2 linked regions of the Alloalcanivorax dieselolei B5 genome follow. The protein of the gene in region 2 interacts with the protein of the main gene of each other region in a pairwise test. Links are inferred from orthologs where the notes say so. Each region holds a gene or a part of one and is shown on either strand. Other genes may lie near its edges.

Evidence for each region.
Region 1: the proteins of xerC (region 2) and B5T_RS21355 interact in binary tests that used the Escherichia coli proteins (3 or more experiments, as listed by UniProt). The link is inferred for Alloalcanivorax dieselolei B5 from one-to-one orthologs.

Annotation. Positions count from the first base shown.
Region 1 is NC_018691.1:4,764,867-4,775,615, reverse strand. What follows is about bases 6,020-8,849. They hold B5T_RS21355 (AraC family transcriptional regulator), read left to right. Parts: upstream 6,020-6,898; coding sequence 6,899-7,801; downstream 7,802-8,849. Other genes in these bases: B5T_RS21350 (GTPase/DUF3482 domain-containing protein), read right to left, coding at 7,910-8,849; B5T_RS21360 (CoA-acylating methylmalonate-semialdehyde dehydrogenase), read right to left, coding at 6,020-6,708. Outside these bases: B5T_RS21385 (SDR family NAD(P)-dependent oxidoreductase), read right to left, coding at 1-668; thpD (ectoine hydroxylase), read left to right, coding at 883-1,827; mmsB (3-hydroxyisobutyrate dehydrogenase), read right to left, coding at 1,847-2,737; B5T_RS21370 (enoyl-CoA hydratase/isomerase family protein), read right to left, coding at 2,791-3,921; B5T_RS21365 (acyl-CoA dehydrogenase family protein), read right to left, coding at 3,973-5,124; more of B5T_RS21360, read right to left, coding at 5,203-6,019; more of B5T_RS21350, read right to left, coding at 8,850-9,310; B5T_RS21345 (DUF2868 domain-containing protein), read right to left, coding at 9,307-10,665; B5T_RS21340 (hypothetical protein), read right to left, coding at 10,712-10,749. UniProt on the Escherichia coli protein: Transcription factor that regulates the expression of several genes involved in the transport and metabolism of L-arabinose. Functions both as a positive and a negative regulator.
Region 2 is NC_018691.1:4,464,672-4,475,537, forward strand. Bases 3,234-6,180 are described here. They hold xerC (tyrosine recombinase XerC), read left to right. Parts: upstream 3,234-4,226; coding sequence 4,227-5,135; downstream 5,136-6,180. Other genes in these bases: dapF (diaminopimelate epimerase), read left to right, coding at 3,234-3,486; B5T_RS20015 (DUF484 family protein), read left to right, coding at 3,509-4,222; B5T_RS20025 (HAD family hydrolase), read left to right, coding at 5,205-5,912; B5T_RS20030 (YqcC family protein), read left to right, coding at 5,905-6,180. Also shown: B5T_RS19995 (alpha/beta fold hydrolase), read right to left, coding at 1-425; B5T_RS20000 (flavin-containing monooxygenase), read right to left, coding at 473-1,792; B5T_RS20005 (TetR/AcrR family transcriptional regulator), read left to right, coding at 1,929-2,537; more of dapF, read left to right, coding at 2,608-3,233; more of B5T_RS20030, read left to right, coding at 6,181-6,228; isoprenoid biosynthesis glyoxalase ElbB, read right to left, coding at 6,415-7,065; B5T_RS20040 (DUF502 domain-containing protein), read right to left, coding at 7,062-7,715; transcription elongation factor GreB, read right to left, coding at 7,712-8,227; hemB (porphobilinogen synthase), read left to right, coding at 8,436-9,449; ppk1 (polyphosphate kinase 1), read left to right, coding at 9,880-10,866. UniProt on the Escherichia coli protein: Site-specific tyrosine recombinase, which acts by catalyzing the cutting and rejoining of the recombining DNA molecules.

The sequences.
Region 1 (10,749 bases), 300 kb from region 2 along the record:
TCGGCGATGTCGTCCGGTGCGCCAAAGCGGCCGAACGGGATGCCGGCCAGGATATTCTGATACAGCGTCGGGTTATCGCGGCGGGCGTCGTCCCAGACACCGCCGGGAAATTCCACCGATCCCGGTGCCACCGCGTTGACGCGGATACCGTCGCCGGCCAGCCGCAACGCCAGACTGCTGGTGTAGTGGCTCACCGCCGCCTTTACCGCGGCGTAGGGGGCGGTGCGAACGGAAGGATGGAATTGGGCGATGGAGGTCAGGTTGATGATCGCCGCCCGAGAGGATTCCCGCAGATACGGCAGGCTGGCGTGACAGGCGCGGACCGTGCCCATCAGGTCCACGTTCATGCTCATCCCCCAGCCGCTCTCGTCGTCGCCGCGCCCGAAGGCCGAAGCGCAGTTGACCAGCACGTCGAGCCCGCCAAGGGCTTGTGCCGCGTCACGGATATAGCCGTCGATAGCGGTTTTGTCGCCGAGGTCGCAGGAGGCCACGTGCAGCTCCCAACCCTTGGCGGCGGCGTCCTGGCGCAAGGCGTCCAGCGTCTGCGCGCCACGGGCGCAGACCGAGACCCGGGCGCCGGCCGCCGCGAACGCCAGGGCTATGGCGCGGCCGATGCCACGGCTGCCACCGGCCACCACCACGCGCGTGTCGTTGAAATCGAATCCCATGTTCCTCTCCCATTGATGCCGGCCAAACCGGGCCGAACAAGGGGTTACTGTACGCCGGGAGTCTTGAAATTTCTCCTATGGCCACCATCATGCCTCACCACGGAGTGTTCCGTTTCTGAATCTTTCTATCACTGACACAGGTAATTCAATTCCCAGGCAACAGGCGGATCGTGCCGCCGCGCTGGAACTGATCGCAAATCTCGGAGGTGATTTGATGTCAGCACCGACGCTATCACGTCAATCTTTACCGAGGTCTTTCCGGCCTGGAAACGACCCTTATCCCACCCGCCTCGCGCGGACTCCGGATCTTCCCTGGCTGCAGCGCCGTGAGGCGGTGGTCAAGGGCGATGCCGGACAGGGCCCGCTGTCCGCGGACCAACTGGCGCGGTTTGAACGTCAGGGGTTTCTGTTCGAACCCGGCTTTCTCGATGCCGACGAGGTGGCGGCGTTGCGGCGGGAAATGTCATCGCTGATGAAGACGCCGTCATTTCGCGGGCGCCCATTCACCATCACGGAGCCGGACAGCCGCGAAATTCGTTCTCTGTTCGCGGTGCATTTTCTGTCCCGGCGTTTCCGCCAACTGGCGCAGGATCCGCGTCTGATCGGGCGGGCCCGCCAGATTCTGGGCGGCGAACCCTATGTGCATCAGTCCCGGATCAACTACAAGCCTGGCTTCAAGGGCAAGGGGTTCAACTGGCATTCGGACTTCGAGACCTGGCACGCGGAGGATGGCATGCCGGCCATGCACGCGGTCAGCGCCTCCATCGTGCTCACCGACAATCACACGTTCAACGGCCCTCTGATGCTGATCCCGGGGTCGCACAAAGTATTCGTGTCCTGTCTTGGTGAAACCCCGGAAAATCATCATGAACAGTCATTGAAACGTCAGCAGATTGGCGTTCCCGGTGAGGCGGTGCTGGCGGAGTTGATCCGGCGGCATGGTATCGAGGCGCCCACCGGTGCCGCCGGTGGTCTGCTGCTGTTTGATTGCAACACGCTGCACGGCTCCAACGCCAATATGTCGCCGGACCCGCGCAGTAATGTGTTTTTCGTCTATAACCGCCGCGATAACCGCTGCCAGGCGCCGTTCGCCGCGCGCCGCCGGCGTCCGGAGTTCCTGGCCCACGACCCGGACCGGGAGTGGGCGCCGGACCTGTGACGGGGAAGAACGACCGCGCTTATTCGTCCCGGTGCTTGAAGAACCGCTGGATGCTGGAGAAATCCAGGCCGCCATTACCGGCGTTGGCGTGCAGCCCGTAAAGGCTTTTCGCCAGCGCGCCCATGGGCGTGGCGGACTTGCTCGCCAGCGCGGCTTCCAACGCCAGCCCCAGGTCCTTGTTCATCAGGTTGACGCCGAAGCCGCCCTGATAGTCGTTGCTGGAAGGCACGCCCTCCATGACCCCGGGCCAGGGGTTGTAGACTTCCAGGGACCAGTTGCGGCCGGAGCTGGCGAACATGATGTCCGACAGGACCTTGGGATCGAGGCCGTGATCGACGCCCAGTTGCAGGGCTTCGGCGGTGCCGATCATGTGGACCGCCAGAAGCATGTTGTTGCAGATTTTCGCCACTTGCCCGGCACCGTTGTCGCCGGCGCGGAAAATCTTGCTGCCCATGCACTCGAGCACCGCGCGGGCGCGCTCCACCGCATCCTCTGGACCGCCGCAGATGAACGTCAGGGTGCCGGCCTTGGCACCGCCGACGCCGCCGGATACCGGAGCGTCGATCATCACCCGGCCGCTGTCGGCGGCGGCGCCGGCCAGGTCGCGGGCGGTGGCGGCATCGATGGTGGAGCAGTCGATGATCAGACTGTCCTGGCCAATGGCACCGAGAATACCGTCGTCCCCCAGGTAGAGGCCCTTGGCGGCGGCGCCGGAGGGCAGCATGCTGATCACCACCTCGGCGTTCTCCACCGCCTGCTTCGGCGAGTCGGCGGCGCTGGCGCCGGCGTTCACCGCTTCCTGCAGCAGGGCGGGCACCAGATCAAAGGCGAGCACCTCGTGACCGGCCTTGACCAGATTGGCGGCCATCGGGCCGCCCATGTGTCCGACACCAAAAAACGCGATTCTCATAATTATTCCTCCAGCTGCTGAAGCCGGCGCGGTGCCCGTTTTACCGGTCCTTTCTATAAGTCCGCTAACGGGTCGGGTACGCCGGGAAGTTGATAAAATTCCGCCAGGTATGCCGGTGTGATGTCGGCAACCGAGCGGTGTTTGAAACGGGGTTGGCCGTCCTTGTCGATCAAAAGGGCGCGCACGCCCTCCTGGAAATCGCCGTGCAGCGCGCACTGCACCGCCACGCGCCATTCCATGCGGAACACATCGGCCAGCGTCATGTCGGCGCCACGGTGCCAGTTTTCCCATACCAGGGCGGCGGTTTGCGGGCAGCCTCTGGCGAGTGTGGCCGCGGCCTTGCTCAACCAGCGGTCGTCGCTGTCGAGGGTGGTGATGGCCTGTACCACCGTGGCCAGATCATCGCCTTGGCAGAGCCGGTCGATCTCGCCACGATGTTCGGTTACCGGGCTTTGCGGCAGGGCGTCGGCGGCCAGGCCGAAGCCGGCCAGCACATCGCTGACCTGGCTGTCGTGGCGCTGTGCGTCATTGTCCCAATTCAATTCGTTGAGTGCGCTCATCACCGCCGCCTTGCTCTCGTGGGCGATGGCCACGTCACCCAGCCCGATGGCGAGGCCGTCGCTGACGTTGATGTTGGCGCCGGTCAGTCCCAGGAACAGGCCGACCTTGCCGGGCATGCGGCTGAGGAAGTAGCTGCCGCCCACGTCCGGAAACAGACCGATGGTGATTTCCGGCATGGCGATGCGCGCGGTTTCGGTGAGCACTTTGTGCGAGGCGCCGGCCAGCAAGCCGAGCCCGCCGCCCATGATGATGCCATTGCCCCAGCAGATCAGCGGCTTGCCGAACGTATGCAGCCGATGATCCAACTGGTATTCGCGACCGAAGAACGCTTCCGCGTGCCGGTTCCGCTCGCCCTGCGGCGTGGCCACCATGCTTTCGTACAGGCGCACGATGTCGCCGCCGGCGCAGAATGCCTTGTCGCTGTTGGCGTCCAGCCAGACCGCCTGGATCGTGGCGTCGCCCTGCCAGGCGGACAGTTGCTCCTGCAGCAGATCGATCATTTCCAGGGACAGGGCGTTGAGGCTTTTCGGTGCGTTCAGGGTGGCGCGGCCGATACGGCCGTGACGGCCTTCCAGGACTTCGAATGTCACGGGGGCGGTGCTGTCGCTCACGGTGCTATCCATCAACAGGACTCTCCATCAATTGATTGCGTTGCGCGGCATTATCCCGGTCGCTCACAGGAACGCCAGGTCGCCCAGCACGCGACGGGCAATGATTACCCGCATGATTTCGTTGGTACCCTCCAGAATCTGATGCACGCGGGCATCGCGCAGGTACCGTTCCAGCGGGTATTCCTTGATATAGCCGTAGCCGCCATGCAACTGCAGAGCCTGGTTGCAAACGTCGAAACACAGGTCGGTGGCGAGCCGTTTGGCCATGGCGCAATACATGGACTTGTCGCTGTCGCCCTGGTCCAGCTTCCAGGCCGCCAGCCGCACCATTTGTTGTGCCGCGACCAGATGCGTGGCCATGTCGGCGAGGGTGAACTGGGTATTCTGGAACTGGCTCAGCGCCTGGCCGAACTGCTTGCGTTCCTGCACATAGGATTGGGCTTGATTGAGCGCGGCGGTGGCGGCACCCAGCGAGCAACTGGCGATGTTGATGCGGCCGCCGTCGAGACCGGCCATGGCGATCTTGAAGCCCTGGCCTTCCTCGCCGATGCGATAGCGCTCGGGAATGCGCGCGTCTTCCAGGATCACGGCCCGGGTGGGCTGGCTTTTCCAGCCCATCTTGTCTTCGTTGCGGCCGTAGCTGACGCCGGCGGTGTCCGCCGGAATGGCGAAGCAGGTAACACCACCAGCACCGCTGCCGCCGGTGCGTGCCATCAATACCAGCACGTCGGTGTCGCCGGCGCCGGAAATAAACGCCTTGGCGCCGTTGAGCACATAGTCGCCGCCGTCCCGTTTGGCACTGGTACTCAGGGCGGCGGCATCGGAACCGGCGTTGGGTTCGGTGAGGCAGTAGGAGGCCAGTTGTTCACCGCTCATCAGCCCCGCGGCCCACTGGTCGCGAAGCGTGTCGGAACCGAAGTTCGACAGCATCCAGGTGGCCATGTTGTGGATGGTGATGAAAGCCGTGGTGGAGGTACAGCCGGCCGCCATTTGCTCGAAGATCAAGGCGGCATCAAGCCGGCTCAGTCCCATGCCGCCGTGGTCGGGATCGCAATACAGCGCGCAGAAGCCGAGCTCTCCGGCCCGCTTGATGGTGTCCTTGGGAAAGGTGCTGTGTTCATCCCATTCGGCGGCGAAGGGCGCCAGTTCTTTTTCAGCGAACTGACGGGCGGTATCGCGGAACGCCTGTTGTTCTTCGTTGAGGGAGAAATCCACGGTATCGATCTCCGCTGTTCGCGGGCGGGCCCGCTCTCTTATGGCGATGCCAATGAGGGAGCGGGCTCGCCGGCAAGGTTATTTCAGATGGATGGTCATGTTCGGGCCGCTGTGGGTGGCGTCGGCGATATCATCGTCAAACCAGCGGCTGGTGACGGTCTTGGTCTCGGTGTAGAACCGCACCGCCTGCTTGCCGTAGGCGTGCTGGTCGCCGTAGAAGGACCCTTTCCAACCGGTGAAGCTGAAGAACGGCAGTGGCACCGGAATCGGAATGTTGATGCCGACCTGACCGACTTCCACTTCATGCTGATATTTACGGGCAGCGGCGCCGCTGGCGGTGAAGATGGAGGTGCCGTTGCCGTAGGGGCTGTTGTTAACCAGCTCGATGGCTTCTTCCAGCGTATCCACGCACACGCAGCACAGCACCGGGCCAAAAATTTCTTCGTTATAGATGCTCATTTCCGGCTTCACGTCGGTGAACAGCGTGGGGCCGACCCAGTTGCCGTCCGGCAGGCCGTCCACAGTGCAGCCGGAGCCGTCCAGCAGGCAGGTGGCGCCTTCTTCCTTGCCCTGTTTGATCAGGGTGAGGATGCGTTCCCTGGCCTTCGGACTGATCTGCGGGCCGTAGGCGGCACCGGCGTCGTCCCAGGCACCCGGACGCACCTTGGCGAACTCTTCCTTGATGTCGTCGATCCACTGTTTGGAATCACCGACGAACACCGCCACGCTGATCGCCATGCAGCGCTGACCGGCGGCGCCGCAGGAGGAGCCCACCAGATTGCCGACCACCTGGCTCTTTTGCGCGTCCGGCATGATCACCATGTGGTTCTTGGCGCCGGCGAAACACTGGGCGCGCTTGAGATGCTCGGTGGCGGTACGATAAACATGCTGGCCCACCGGCACGGAACCGACGAAGGACACCGCCTTGATCTCCGGATGGGTGAGCAGGGTATCCACTTGCTGCTTGCCGCCGTGCACCACCTGCAGCACGTTCTTCGGCGCGCCGGCTTCCAGGAACAGTTCCGCCAGCAGGTTGGGGGTCATCGGGTCCTGCTCGGAAGGCTTGAGCACGAAGGTGTTGCCGCTGGCAATCGCCATCGGGAACATCCACAGCGGGATCATCGCCGGGAAGTTGAACGGGGTGATGCCGGCGCACACGCCCAGCGGCTGGATCCAGGAATGGGTGTCGATGCTGCGGGCCACGTTCTCCACCGTTTCGCCCATCATCAGGGACGGGATATTGGCGGCCTGTTCGACCACTTCGATACCGCGCCAGACGTCGCCCTTGGCGTCCTCGAAGGTTTTACCGGTCTCCTTCGCCAGCACCTTGGCGATATCGTCGTGGCGTTCTTTCAGCAGGGCCTGATAGCGCATCATCAAACGGGCCCGTTCGGTGACCGGTACTTCACGCCATTCCTCGAAGGCGGCCTTGGCGGCGGCGATGGCCTGTTCCATTTCCTCGCCGGTGGCCGCCGGGGCCTCGCACAGCACTTCCTGGGTGGCCGGGTTGGTGACGGGAATCCAGGTATCGGTGGCGCTTTGTGCGAACTCACCGTTGATCAGTTGAGGCAGTCGGGTGGACATAACGCTCTCCAAATAATTATTAGGGGTATTAACGGGCCACGCGCGCCGAGCCCGGGCGCTCCTTCGGAGCGAGGTGGCACCATCATGCTGCTGCACGGGGTGGCGTTTCCAACAGTATGGCTACTGTGTATCACAGGGTGAGGGGCGGTAAGATAGCGGCAATTGACTATACCTGGATAAAATTGCGGTCATGAGTGACATTCTTACCCCACCAGTGGAAACCTCCCGCTGGCCATTGCCGAAGACCGGGCGGCGGGTGGTGATCCCCCATGCGCTGGTGACGGAGCTGGCGGAACACCCGCTGTGCCGGGACTGCATGCCTCATGGTGTCGGCTTCTATCCCGCCGCCGCCGGCCACCATATGGGGCGTGCCGAGCCGCGGGATCATCTGGTGATTTATTGCCTGGCGGGATCCGGCGTGGCGGAACTGGAGGGACGGCGCAAGCCGGTGCGGGCCGGGGATGTACTGTTGTTACGGGAAGGCCAGCGTCACCGTTACCGGGCCAACCCTCAGGACCCCTGGACTATCTACTGGGTGCACCTGGGCGGCGCCGAGGTGGATACCTATTTCAACGAAATCCTCAGTTCCCCGGACGGCTTCACCGCCACCGTCGGGCAGCACTCGCGGCTCACCGAGGATCTGGAGCTGTTGTTGACCACCGTGACGCGCTTCCGTCCCCATCACTTGATTTACGCCGCCAATCTGCTCAAGAGCCTGCTCTCTTTCATGGCGTTGATGCGCCGCCAGCGCCAGGCCCGCAATGTGGCGCTGGATGTGCCGCGGATCCAAGCTTGGTTGCAGGCGCATCTGCATCAACGCATCGAGCTGGAACAGCTGGTCAGCGCCACCAGTGAACTGTCGCTTTACCACTTCATTCGCGAATACAAACGACAGACCGGGCAGACGCCGATGCAGGCGTTCCAGCATTTGAAGATCACCCGCGCCTGCTATCTGCTCGACATCACCGATCTCAGCATCGCCCAGGTGGCCGACGATCTGGGCTATGACGACCCTTACTATTTTTCCCGTCAGTTCAAAAAAGTGATGGGGGTGGCGCCAAGGGACTACCGGCGCGAGAGGTCGGAGCGCTGACGGGACGGTTCTCCGCGTGCTGACGAATGGGGCCCGCGCCCAAAAATTCGCCTGCAGGGCAGGCTCCTACAGCCACTTTGTAGCAATAGTTGGGCTCAACCTGCCACGTCACTTCCGCCGCCACTGCAGAAACGCTTCCCCCGCCTGAGCCACCGCCTCGCGTAAAGCCTGCCGGCGCTTTTCGTCCTGATGACGAGTGCTTTGCTGCAAGGCTTTCTGCAGTGCGTGGCGCTGGCTGCGGGACAGGTTATCTAGCCAGTGACTGTCGGCATTGTCCAGGGTCAGCGGGTCGCGGCCGGCGTGATTGCGATCGGTGATCTGATACCAGTGTTGCAGGGCGCGGCCGAGCACCACATAGCCGAATTGCGGGTCGCGCAGCGGGCCGAAGCGCGCCTCGCGGCCGCCGGAGGACAGCGGGCCCAGATTCAGGCGATCCAGTTTGCTGGAATAGTAGAGGCTGCCGGCGGCGCCGAGCACGCCGCCGATCAGGGCGCCGGCGCCCAGCGTGTGGCCGGCGGTGAGGGCGTCCACGCCAGCGCCACCCAGAGCGCCAGCGCCGAAGCCGGCGGTGGCCAGATAGGCCCGGCTGACGCCCCAGGCACGGCGTTCCCGTTCGCTGAACAGGTCGTGCCCGGGTTCCCATTCCAGGTGCTGTTCCTGCCGTTGCAGATGGTGGTGCTGATAAAGCTGCTCCACTTCCCGCCGCAGTCGCTGCTCCCGTTTGCGTTGCCAGTCCTGCCAGCTTTGCCGCAGCCGGACCTCCAGGGCGGAGCGGCTGGCGTCTTCGCCGAGGCGGGCGCTTTCGGCATGGCCGAGCATGTCACTGAGAGCATCGGCGATCAGTGCCCAGGCTCGCTTCTGGCGATGCCGGCGTTGCTCCCGGAGATGTTCGACGGCTTGCTCCAGAGCGGTTTCCCATTGAGGAGCCAGCTGTCCGAAACTGCGCAACAGACTCAGATGGGCTTCGAACGGCGCGGTGACCGCGTTGAAGTCGCGGACGATGCGGAAGTACTGCCCCAGGGCGGTTTGCCACTGCTCGCCGTGGTCGTCCCCGCCGATGCGGTTGATCAACGCCAGGCTGGGCTGGCCGGTCCAGCGCAGAATTTCCATCTCCGCTTCGTGTTCCTGGTGATAGGGCACCGAACCGTCCACCACATAGATGATGCCGGCACCGTCGAGAATCGGCGTCAGCAGTTCGCACTCGTCGTGAAAACGCGGATCGTCGCGGTGCTGATTGACGAAGGCGCGTACCGTGTCGGGCCGATCCGAGGCGGAGTGGCTGTGCGCCTGCAACCAGGCCAGCACCCGGCGGGGGCGCTGGAACCCGGGGGTATCAATCAGTTCGTAGAGCAGATGGCCGTCCACGCTCAGCGGGTAGCGCTCGCTGTCACGGGTGGTGCCCGGCTCCAGGGCGATGGCCACGGCGTCGTTTTGTGAAAGCGTGGCGACGATGCTCGATTTGCCCTTGTTGGGATGCCCGACCACGGCGAAGCGGGGAGCGGGGGTCATGAGGGCACCTCCGGGGCGCGGCACAGGCGCAAATGGGCATGTTGCCGCCGGTCCACGAACCGGCGCCACTGGGCCAGAGTGTCGTCGGATAAAGCACCGCCCGGATCGGCGGCCAGGGGAACCAGGGCGATCACGGTGTCCTCGCCCCATTGTTGGCGGGCGTCGTCGAGAAAGTCCGCCAGCTCGCCGGTGGGCGGTTCCCAGCCCTGGGCCAGGATCAGTACCGGTTCGCGCCTCTGGCCGGCCTGTTCCAGCACCGCCCGATCATGCTCCAGGCTGGCGCTGCCGCCTGCTGCCAGCCGCAATGGGGCACGCTCCCCACCAGCGAGCGCACTGAACAGTCCGTCATCGGCGAGGCCTGCGCCAGCCCAGTGGATTACCGTGCCACTTTCCGGCAGCACGCCATCGGCCGCCTTGCCCTGATCCAGTTCCGGCGCCGGGGTGGCATTGCCGGCGCCGGTATCCACCCACGGCTGTTCAAAGCGTTGACGCAGGGCCGCCATACCGGGATGCCGGGCCAACAGCCGCTTTGCACGCCAACGTAACTGGGCACGGCTCAAGGCCAGGAACACCAGGCGGGGCAGCACCACATAGACCAGCCAGACCATGGCCAGGAATGCCCACCAGGCGCCGAGCCGGGCCGGATCGGCGGGCGTTTGATCGCTGATACGGAAGAACCGGGATTGCTCCACCAGTTCCAGCGACGGCACCGCCGGCGGCAGCCATTGCCGCCATGGCAAGGCCAGGGCGTGGGTGAGTTCGTGGTAGGCCGGGGCGGAGGTTTGCAAGGTGGTGCTCCAGCCGAACGCCAGATCACGCACCACCACCTGCACCAGCAGGGTCAGCAGCGCGGCGATCGCGAACGCGAGCCCGCCGCTGTGCGCGACCCGGGCCGCCAACGGTGGCTGCAGATCACGCAGGGCGGCAGGCGTGGCGCCGGCGCGATCCAGCAGCCGCCCCCAGGGGCGCCAGCCGATTCCCGCCTGCATCGTGGTCAGGATCGCCAGAGCCAGTTGCAGGGCGGCGAAGCCGAGCAGCAGGGTGACGTTGATGCGCTGGCTGCCATCGTAATAAAGCAGCCCGAGCATGGTGAGCACACCGAGTACCGCGCCGCCGAGAACGAACAGCACGCGGGCCCGCCGCCAGGTGCGCAGACGGGGATCGTGGCCGCCGCCGACACGGTCGGCGCCCAGGGTGCGTAACCAATCCTCGGGGAGTGGCGTGGAGCCGTCCCGCTGTTGCGCCTGCAGCGCCAGTTGTCGGTCCCGGCGATGGAGAAAGTCCGGGCTCTGGCGCTGATCCCGCTGGTATTGATCGTCAAAATCCAGCAGCAGGCGCAAGGGGGAGTAGGGCAAAGTGAGCGTCCGTTCCGGGGTTACAGTGATGTATCGAGCAGCGGGATCACCGTCTTACCGGAATGGTGTAGCTGATGTCGTCCT
Region 2 (10,866 bases):
GTGGCCAGCGACAGCGCCCCGCCCAGCGAGTGCCCCACCAACATCGGCTTACCCAGTTGCAAGGCGTCGATGACGCCGGCCACCACATCGGCCTGGACCGCCAGGGAGGCGGAGGAACGCGCCGCGCGTTCCGAATAGCCGCTGCCGGGGCGATCAATGGCCACCACCCGGTAATCCTTGGCCAGTTCGCCGAGCACTTTGTAGGAGAAGTGCTGGGAAACCCCGCTCAGCCCATGAATCAGCAACAGGGTTTCCGGCCCGCTGCCTTGCTCGATGTAGTGGATACGGTTGCCCATGACCGTGACGAAACGGCCCTCCGGCGGCAAGCCGAACTGCACTTTGCGCACCGTCATCCAGGTGAAAACGAAAAGTCCCGCCGCGATCAGGATCACCACGATCAACAGGCCGCTCAGCACATACCCCATAGCCGTTTCCTTCGCTTTTCTTCCATAAAGTTATTGAAACAGTGCGGTTATTGGAACTGCAGCACGCCGTCATCCAGTCTGCCGTACTGGATCATGTATTTGTCTTTCAGGTAATTCTGATGCACGCGCCAGCATTCGCGATCGCCTTGTTGCGGCATGACATCCACGCCACGCTGGACATAGCCGGAACTGAAATCGAGGAACGGCAGCGCCTTGACGGCCGGATCGCGCCGCGCCACCGCTATCCGTGCGCCCTTCCTGTCCATGTAACGCAACAGGCGGGTCATGTAGTTGCAGGTCAGTTCGGCCTTCAACGTCCAGGACGCGTTGGTATAACCAAAGGTGAGCATCAGGTTCGGCACATCGCTGAGCATCATGCCTTTGTAAGCCATGCAGTCGGCCACCGCCATCGTCTTGCCGTCCACTTCCAGTCGCACATCGCCCAGGGCGTTCAACTTCAGCCCGGTGGCGGTGACGATGATGTCCGCCTCCAGCTCCTGGCCGGAAGCAAGGCGGATGCCGCCCGGCGTGAAGCGGTCGATGGTATCGGTGACGATATCCACCCGCCGGGAGCGCAGCATATGGAACAGGTCGCCGTCCGGCACCGCGCAAACACGCTGATCCCAGGGGCGGTAGTCGGGTGTGAAGTGTTTCATGTCCACCTCCGAGCCGACCTGACGCTGTGCCAGATGCAGCAGGTATTCCCGGGTGGGACCGGGCCGGGTGCGGGCATTGCGAAAGAAGCGCTGGCCGAGCAGCACGTTCTTCCAGCGGGTCAGGCGATAGGCCAGCGGCAGGGGCAACCAGCGCTGCATGGCGTGGGCAAGCCGGTCCACCAGGGGGCGCGCGAAGATATAGCTGTGGGAGCGCTGCAGCATGGTGACCCGCGCGCCCTGTTCGGCCAGCGCCGGCACCAGGGTGACGGCGGTGGCGCCGCTGCCGATAACGACAATCCGCTTGCCCTGGTAGTCCAGTTGTTCCGGCCAGAACTGCGGATGAATGATTTGTCCGGTAAAGTCCGATTCGCCGGGAAATTCCGGCCGGTAGCCCTCGTCGTAGCTGTAGTAGCCCGAGCAGGAGGCGATGAAGCGGGTCCGGATGCGCTCCTCCCGCGTCTGGCCGGTCCGGTCGGTGGCCTTGACCCGCACCGTCCACAACCCTTCGTCACTGGACCAGCTGGCCGACATCACCTGATGGCAGAAGCGAATGTTGTGAATGGCTCCGGACTCTTCGGCGATTTCCTCGATATAGCGCTTGTCCGGACACTTGTCGGTCAGGGCCCGGGCCGCGCCAATGCCGGACAGGCCCGCGCCGATGATCAGGACATCCAGGGGGGCGGGTTGAAATTGTTCTTGTTGTTTATTCATGCTGATATCCTCTGTGCCTCGCACCAATACGGACTTCCGCACTTGCGATGAAACGGCCTCGGGCCTTCGCTGGTGAGCATAGATGACAATTTATATTGTCACTTATAACTTGACAACGCCGCTTTTCAGAATCCTCATGGCTACAGAAACCACAGGCAAGCGACCGTACCGGGGCACCGCCGCGCGGGAACGGCGCGCGCAGCGCCGCCAGCAGTTGATCGATGCCGCGACCGAGGTCTACGGCCACAACGGCTACCGGCATTCCAGTGTCAAACAGGTGTGCGACGCCGCCGGCCTGACCCAGCGCTATTTCTATGAGTCCTTCGGCCACAGTGATGAACTTCTGATCGCCTGTTATGAGCAGGCCACCCGACGCCTGCGTGAGCACAACATGGCCGCCGCCGAGGCCGCGGGGGACGATCCGCAGGCTCGCAGCCGCGCCATGCTGCACTCCTATTTCCAGGAGCTGAAGGACAAACCAAATGTGGCCCGGCTGTTGCTGATCGATATTCGCGGCATCAGCCCGGCGGTGGACCGGGCCATCAACGATGCCCTGCGGGCCGGCATCCAGAACATGACCCAGGCCCTGGCCCGGCCCGGTCAGCAGTTCGACCCCATGCTCCAGGCCGGCATCCAGGGCGGCTTCATCCATATCGCGCTGTATTGGATGGCCACCGGTTACGCCCAGCCGGTGGACGCGGTGACGGAAACCGCGCTGAAGATTTGCGCCGCCCTGCTGGAATAATCCCCGCCCTACTGCTCCCCGGCAAATCCCCGTACAATGGTGGTTTTCGTTATCTGTGCGGATGCGTCGCATGCGACTGAAATTCACCAAAATGCACGGGCTGGGCAACGATTTCGTGGTCGTGGACGGCGTGCGCCAGCCGTTGCCTGAAAACGGCCCGCCATTACCGGCGGAAGAATTACGGCGCCTGGGCGACCGGCATTTCGGCATCGGCTTCGATCAGATGCTGGTGGTGCAACCGGCCCGCAAAGAAGGCGTGGATTTTCGCTACCGCATTTTCAACAGCGATGGTTCCGAAGTGAACCAGTGCGGCAACGGCGCCCGCTGCTTCGCCCGCTTCGTCCGTGACGAGGAACTCACCGACAAACACGAGATCCGCGTGGAGACCGCCGCCGGTGAAATGACGTTACGGGTCACCGACGACGGCCTGGTGACCGTGGATATGGGCGCGCCACGCTGGGCTCCCGAAGCCATTCCCTTCACCGCCAAGGCGGAAGCGGACCGCTATTTTCTGGTGGCCGGCAACAACGGCTATGAAGTCTCCGCCGTGGGACTGGGCAATCCCCATTGTGTGCTGTTGGTGGAAAACGTGGACAACGCCCCGGTGGACACCGTCGGGCCGTTACTGGAAAGCCACGAACAGTTTCCCGAGCGGGTCAACGTGGGGTTCATGCAGGTGATCGGCCGTAACGAGATCCGGCTGCGGGTCTATGAGCGCGGCGCCGGTGAAACCCTGGCCTGCGGCTCCGGTGCCTGCGCCGCGGTTTTGTGCGGCCAGCGCCTCGGCCTGCTCGACGATACCGTCACCGTGCACCTGCTCGGCGGCACCCTGCAGGTCCACTATCCTTACAGCAGCCAGGACGGCCACAGCGGCGTATTGATGACAGGGCCGGCAAGCCGTGTCTATGATGGCGCCATCGACATTCCGCAGCCGAGCAAAGCCCGTTGAGCCAACCCACGGGGATGATTTCATGAGCGAGCAAAAGCCCACCAGCGCCGACCAGGTCGCCGCTTTCCTGCGCCAGCACCCGGACTATTTCCAGCAACGGCCGGAGCTGCTGGAGCTGCTGCGGCTGCCGGACGCCCGCGGCCAGGCGGTTTCTTTGCTGGAACGCCAGGCGGCGATCCTGCGCGAACGCAATCAGGAGTTACGCGAACGCCTGAACGGCCTGCTTGATGTGGCACGGGAAAATGACCGTCTGTTCGAACTGACGCGAAGCCTGACCCTGGCCCTGCTGGAAGCACGCACCCCCGACAAGCTGTTCCGGGGCCTGGTGCGTACCCTGGAAGACGACTTCCATTGCGACGCCGTGGCTTTGCTGCTGCACGACCGCGAGATCCCGATTCTCGGCGAATTGCGCAAGCAGGTACGGCTGATCGACGATGAAGCGCTGCCCTCCGGCCTGGCGCCGATGCTACGTCCGGGCAAGTCGGTGTGCGGCGTGTTCCGCCAGGAAGAGCTGAAAGCACTGTTCCAGGACCAGGGCGAGCAGGTGCAATCCGCCGCCCTGATCCCGCTGGATTTCCATGGCCCGGTCGGTCTGCTGGCCATCGGCAGCCGCGACGCCATGCACTTCCGCAGCGGCATGGACACCCTGTTCATCAACCACCTGGGCGACATTCTGGCACGCCGTCTCAGCGAAGTGGGCCGTTCCAGTACCGCCCGCCAGGCGCAACGGGCCTGACCCGGTGACCGCCGCCAGCGACGCTGATTGGGTGGCGGATTTTATCCGTCATCTGGACAGCGAGCGGCGGCTTTCCGCCAACACCGTCAAACATTACCGCCGTGACCTTGAGCGCGCCCGACAGGCCCTGGACAGCCTCCACTGGCGCCGCGTCACGGTGCACGATCTGCGTGCCCTGGTGGCACGGCTGCACCGGCAGGGTCTCGGCGGACGAAGCCTGCAACGCCTGCTGTCCACGTTGCGCACCTTTTTTCACTTCCTGATCCGGGAAGGCCGGGTCAGCGACAATCCAGCCCTGGATATCCGTGCTCCGAAAAGCGGTAAACGGCTGCCCAAGGCCCTGGACGCCGACCAGACCCGCCATTTGCTCGATAGCGAAGGGGCCAGCGGCACGCCTCTGGACCGGCGCGACCAGGCCATGATGGAACTGCTCTATGGCGGCGGCCTGCGGCTGGCGGAATTGATCAGCCTGGATCTGGACAGCGTCGATATCAACGCCGGCCAGGTGCGGGTCACCGGCAAGGGCAACAAAACCCGCCTGCTGCCCGTGGGCAAGCCGGCCCTGGCCGCCCTGCGCCGCTGGCTGTCGGTGCGGGGCCAGTTCACATCCCCGGACCAGCGAGCCCTGTTCGTCAGCCAGCGCGGGCGGCGGGTGTCACCGGCCACGGTGCAGCAGCGGCTGCGTCAGGCCGCGGTTAAGCGGGGCCTTGGCGAGCATCTGCACCCGCATAAGCTGCGCCATTCCTACGCCACCCATCTGCTGGAGTCCTCCGGCGATCTGCGCGCGGTGCAGGAGCTGCTCGGCCACGCCAATCTCAGCACCACCCAGGTCTATACCCACCTGGATTTCCAGCATCTGGCACGGATCTACGACGGCGCCCACCCGCGTGCCCAGCGCAAGAAAGACGATTGATCGCGGCGGATTGATCGGGGATAGTGGATAGCCTGCTGCCCCGATCAACCCGCTGTTCGCCGATTTCCTATGACTGGACTGAAACTGATCACCTTCGACCTGGACAATACCCTCTGGCCGGTGGACGAGGTGATTCGTCAGGCGGAACGCACCTGCGGTGCCTGGATCACCGAGCATCATCCGGAGGCGTCCGCGGCGCTGACCGCCGAGCGCATCCGCTCGGTACGTGACCGGCTGATCGGCGAGCAACCGGACTATCTCAACAATCTGACCCGGCTGCGCCGGGACGCCATGGCCCAGGCCTTTATCGAGGCCGGCTTCGCTGAGCGCGAGGCCCGCCACATCGCCCAGGATGCCTTTCTGGTGTTCCACGAAGCGCGCAATAAAGTCAGTTTTTTCCCCGGCGCGCTGGAAGTGCTGGAAACCCTGGCGGACAGCTACACCCTGGGCGCGCTCAGCAACGGCAACGCCGACCTGGAGCGAATCGGCATTCGCGATCTGTTTGCTTTCCACCATTCAGCGGAAAGCATCGGCAAACGCAAACCGGAAGCGGACATGTTCCGCGCCGCCCTGCACAGCGCCGGCGTCACCGCCACCCAGGCGGTGCATGTGGGCGACCATCCACTGGAGGATGTGGACGCGGCACGTCAGCATGGTTTCCATGCGGTGTGGGCCAATCTGATCGATCTGTCCTGGCCTTCGGATCTGGATCAGCCGAGCCATTACATCCACAACCTTCACGAACTCACCGACCTGCTGCCCCTGTTCGATGACTGATCAAACGCAACGTCTCACCACCCTGCTCGACCAACTGCAACGGGAACTGCAACGGCTGGATCTGTGGGAAACACGGCCGCCCGCGCCCGAGGCCTTCGAGAGCCTTACCCCGTTTTTCGCCGATACCATGGTGTTCAGCCAGTGGCTGCAATGGGTGTTCATCGCCCGATTCCGGGCCCTGCTGGAAGGGGAGTACCCGCTGCCGGCGCAGTGCGACGTGGCACCGATGGCGGAGGAAGCACTGAAGGATCTGCCTCAGGACACCGAGGCGCTGGTGACGGTGCTGAAGGAATTCGACGACCACTTTCCGGGGTAACCCGGCCTCGCGAACAAGAATTCCAAGGTTTCTACAAGGCCGCTGTAGGAGCTTGCCCTGCAAGCGAATCTTCTAGGGTCAAACCCTTCGCTTGCAGGGCAAGCTCCTACAGCGGCTTCGTAGTCCGGTCTGTGGGAAACGGCCGGGCGGCCCTCCGCTCAAGAGCCGCGACCGGTCCGCCTCCGATCAGCCCGCCATGGACAGAATCTTGTCCACCAGCTTCTCGATACCCGCGGCGGCTTCCTTGATGCTGCCGGCTTCCATGTAGGCCGGCGTGGTCACCAGACGGTTTTCCTCGTCGACGACAAAGTCGTCCACCGGACACGGTTGATGGCGCCCGCCCATCTGTTCGATGGCGGCGGCCACTTCGGTGTTGGAGCCGATGGTACAGGTGGCGTCGCCGAACAGCAGACCGGTCATGGTCGGGGAAATGCAGATCAGGCCCACGGGCTTGCCGGCCTTGTGCACGGCCTGGATGAAGTCCTTCACCGGCGGATGGATGCTCATCTCCGCCCCTTTGAAGGCGAAGTCACACAGGTTCTTGGCGACACCGAACCCACCGGGCACGATCAGGGCGTCATAGTCTTCCGCTTTCGCCTGACCCAGCTCGATCACTTCACCGCGCGCCAGCCGCGCCGCTTCCTTGAGCACATTGCGGGTCTCGCCCTCGTCCACCTCGCCGGTGAGGTGATTGATCACATGCGCCTGCTCGATGTCCGGCGCGATGCACTGATAGGTCACACCGGCCCGGTCCAGGGCCAGCAAGGTAATGGTGGTCTCATAGATTTCGCTGCCGTCATAGACGCCACAGCCTGCCAGTAATACGGCTACTTTCATGAATGCTCTCCTCGTATTTCGGATCCGTCACTGTCACCCCGCAACAACTGACCACTGCCAGCGCCGCAGGCCACCACGGATTTCATCATCTGCTCGACACCCACTTGCGGGTGCCGGGTCACCAGATCTTCGTGCACATGGTATATGAAACCGGTGGTGGGATTGGGCCCGGTGGGCACGAACACGGTCACCCGGCCATTATCATGGTGCGAGGTTATCAAACCCATCACCGAGACGTCCGCCTGACGTCCGTACAGCCATATCTGGGCCACTTCACCCCGATGAAAAGGACTGTCCTCATCCTTGCCGAAAACCTGAAGAATGATTTCCTTGACCAGCCGGTAGCCCGGCAACCGGGTCATGGTGCGCGCCTCGAAGCGCTGCCACAACCAGCTTCCCAGGCGGGTCGCCACCAGGGTGCCCACCAGAAAACAGAACACCACCAGCACCGCCACCACCACCCAGTCGGCGGCGAACTTCGGCAACCCGAAGGTATGCACCACGAATCGGGTGAACGGCGCGATCAGGCTGGTGACCGCATCGTAAAGCCACTTGAAGAAGAACGCGATGATCGAGATCGGCAGCAGAATGATGACACCGCCGATCAGCGATTTGCGCACGAAAAACCAAAAACCTCGGTCCGCTTTCATGGGGCTGCTTCCGGAAACTGATACCAGATTTTGTTGACGTAGAGACAACGTTCCCCGGCGGGGGTTCTCACCCAGGCTTCGTCGTCCTCCCGTTTGCCAAGCAAGGCGCGGGCCAGGGGCGCATCGACGCTGATGTAACCGCGTCCGCCGTCGGCCTCATCCGGCCCGACCAGGCGGTACCGGTGAGTCGCGCCGTCCTCGTCTTCCACTTCCACCCAGGCGCCAAAGAAGACCTTGCCGGTATCCTCCGGCGGACGGTCCACCACCACCATGCCGTCCAGGCGTTTGCTGAGAAAGCGAATCCGGCGATCGATTTCGCGCAGCTGCTTCTTGCCGTAGATATACTCGGCATTCTCCGAACGATCCCCCTGGGCGGCGGCCTCCTGTACCGCCTGCGTCACCTGGGGGCGGGTCTCTTTCCACAGGGTCTGCAATTCCCGGTTCATGGCTTGATAGCCCTCGGGCGTGATGTATTTTGAACCCGGTTTGCCTTGGGGTCGCCAACGTCCCATAACTTTCCTCAGAACCTGTTTACCGATCCAGTCCGCCGGCATTGGTGCCCTTTTGCCGGCGCTGCTACACTGCCCACGCGCGCACCGCGCTATCATCTCTCGATTGTCACGCCACGGCCAGCGGCGACCCCGGGGCCCGGCGTTGATCCGTTACCGAGACCGCTTACCGAGTCCCTTTATCGAGGCTCTTTGATCGAGGTAGTGCTCTATGTCCTTTCCCCGTGCCCCCTGGCCGCATACCCGCATGCGTCGCATGCGCAAAGACGATTTTTCCCGCCGCATGATGCGCGAGTCCGTGCTCACGCCCAGCGACCTGATCTACCCGGTGTTCATCATCGAAGGCGAGAACCGTACCGAAACGGTGGCTTCCATGCCCGGCGTGGAACGCATGAGCATCGATCTGTTGTGCCGTGAGGCGGAGGAACTGGCCGCCCTGGGCGTCCCGGCCATGGCCCTGTTCCCGTCCACTCCGGCGGAGGCCAAAAGCCTGGACGCGGCGGAAGCCTGGAACCCGGACGGTCTGGTGCAGCGCTGTACCCGGGCGATCAAGGCGGCGGTGCCGGCAATGGCGGTGATCACCGACGTGGCCCTGGACCCGTTCACCATTCACGGCCAGGACGGCATCCTCGACGAAGACGGCTACGTGCTCAACGAGGAAACGGTGCAGGCGCTGGTGCGCCAGGCTCTGTCCCATGCCGAGGCCGGCGCCGATTTCGTCGCGCCGTCGGACATGATGGACGGCCGTATCGGCGAGATCCGCCAGGCCCTGGAAGACAACCACCACATCCTCACTCGCATCATGGCTTACTCCGCCAAGTACGCTTCCGCCTACTACGGCCCATTCCGCGACGCGGTGGGCTCCGCCGGCAATCTGGGCAAGGCGGACAAGAACACTTATCAGATGGACCCGGGCAACTCCGACGAGGCGTTGCACGAAATCGCCCTGGATCTGGCCGAGGGCGCCGACGTGGTGATGGTGAAGCCGGGCATGCCCTATCTGGATGTGATCCGGCGAGTCAAGGACGAGTTCAAAGTGCCGGTGTTCGCCTACCAAGTCAGCGGCGAATACGCCATGCACATGGCCGCGTTCCAGAACGGCTGGCTGGATGAAGACAAGGTCATGATGGAGTCCCTGCTGGCGTTCAAGCGGGCCGGCGCCAGCGGCATCCTCACCTATTTCGCCAAACGCGCGGCGCAACGGCTGCAGAACCAGCCCTCCTGAGCAGGCCGCCGCCCTGATCGCGGTCCATGGACCACTACTGTCCCGCAGTTTTATTCATCAAATTGGGAAGATCTGGCTTTGCCGTACTTTCCGATGCAACGTGGTCTTGACGTCATGAATCAGGGACAGCGCCGCTAAGGACGTCTCACCCTCTCCCCCGGCCCCTCTCCCCTCAAGGGAGAGGGGAGCAAACCAAACCTGTCTATTCGGTCCCCTCTCCCTTGAGGGGAGAGGGACAGGGAGAGGGTGAAACAGCGGCCAAATTTGGCACAGACTCAACTGTGTGGGACAGCACTGGTCCACGGAGCGCGACGTTTTCCGCTGTTCACTGTTAACTATCAACTGTTAACTGCTCCATCCCCTCTTCCTGTCATTCTCTTGTCACGTTAATGTCATCTAATGAGCGCCTCCCCCGGGCCAGGATGACATCATGAACGCCAACACCAATCAGCCGTCCATGGACTTGAACAGCCCCGAGCACTACATCAACCGCGAACTGAGCCTGCTGCAGTTCAACCTGCGGGTGCTGGAGCAGGCCATGGATGAGCGTCACCCTCTGATGGAGCGTCTCAACTTCCTGCTGATCTTCTCCTCCAACATGGATGAGTTCTTCGAGATCCGGGTGGCGGGGCTGCGCAATCAGATGGAGACCGGCACCGGCACGCCGGGACCGGACGGCATGCTGCCCCAGGAAGTGCTGGCGGACATCTCGCGCATTACCCACGAAGCAGTGCAGCGCCAGTATCATATTCTCCAGGGCATCATTTTGCCGGCGTTGGCGGAAGAGGGCGTGCATTTCCTGCGTCGTGAAGACTGGAACGCCGCCCAGGCCGAATGGGTCAAGAAATACTTCCGTGACCAGGTCTACCCGGTGCTCACGCCCATCGCCCTGGACCCGGCCCACCCGTTCCCGCGACTGGTCAACAAGAGTCTCAACTTCATCGTGCCGCTGGACGGAAAGGACGCGTTCGGCCGCTCCACGGGGCTGGCCATCGTGCCCGCACCGCGCTCACTGCCGCGCCTGATCCGACTGCCCGACGAAGTGTGCGAAAACGGCGACGACAATTTCATCTTTCTCTCCTCCATGATCCATGCCCACGTCAGCGATCTGTTTCCAGGCATGAAAGCCACCGGCTGCTACCAGTTCCGCGTCACCCGCAACGCGGATCTGGAGGTGGACGAGGACGTGGAGGATCTGGCCAGCGCGCTCAAAGGGGAGCTGCTGTCCCGGCGCTACGGCGATGAGGTGCGGCTGGAAGTGGCGGATAACTGCCCGCAGCATCTGATCGATTATCTGCTGGAACAGTTTGAACTGGGTCAGGTAGACGCCTATAAGGCCAACGGGCCGGTGAACCTGGCGCGCATGTTCACCAGCGTCAACCGGCCGCGCCTGCACTATCCGCCTTTCACCCCGCGG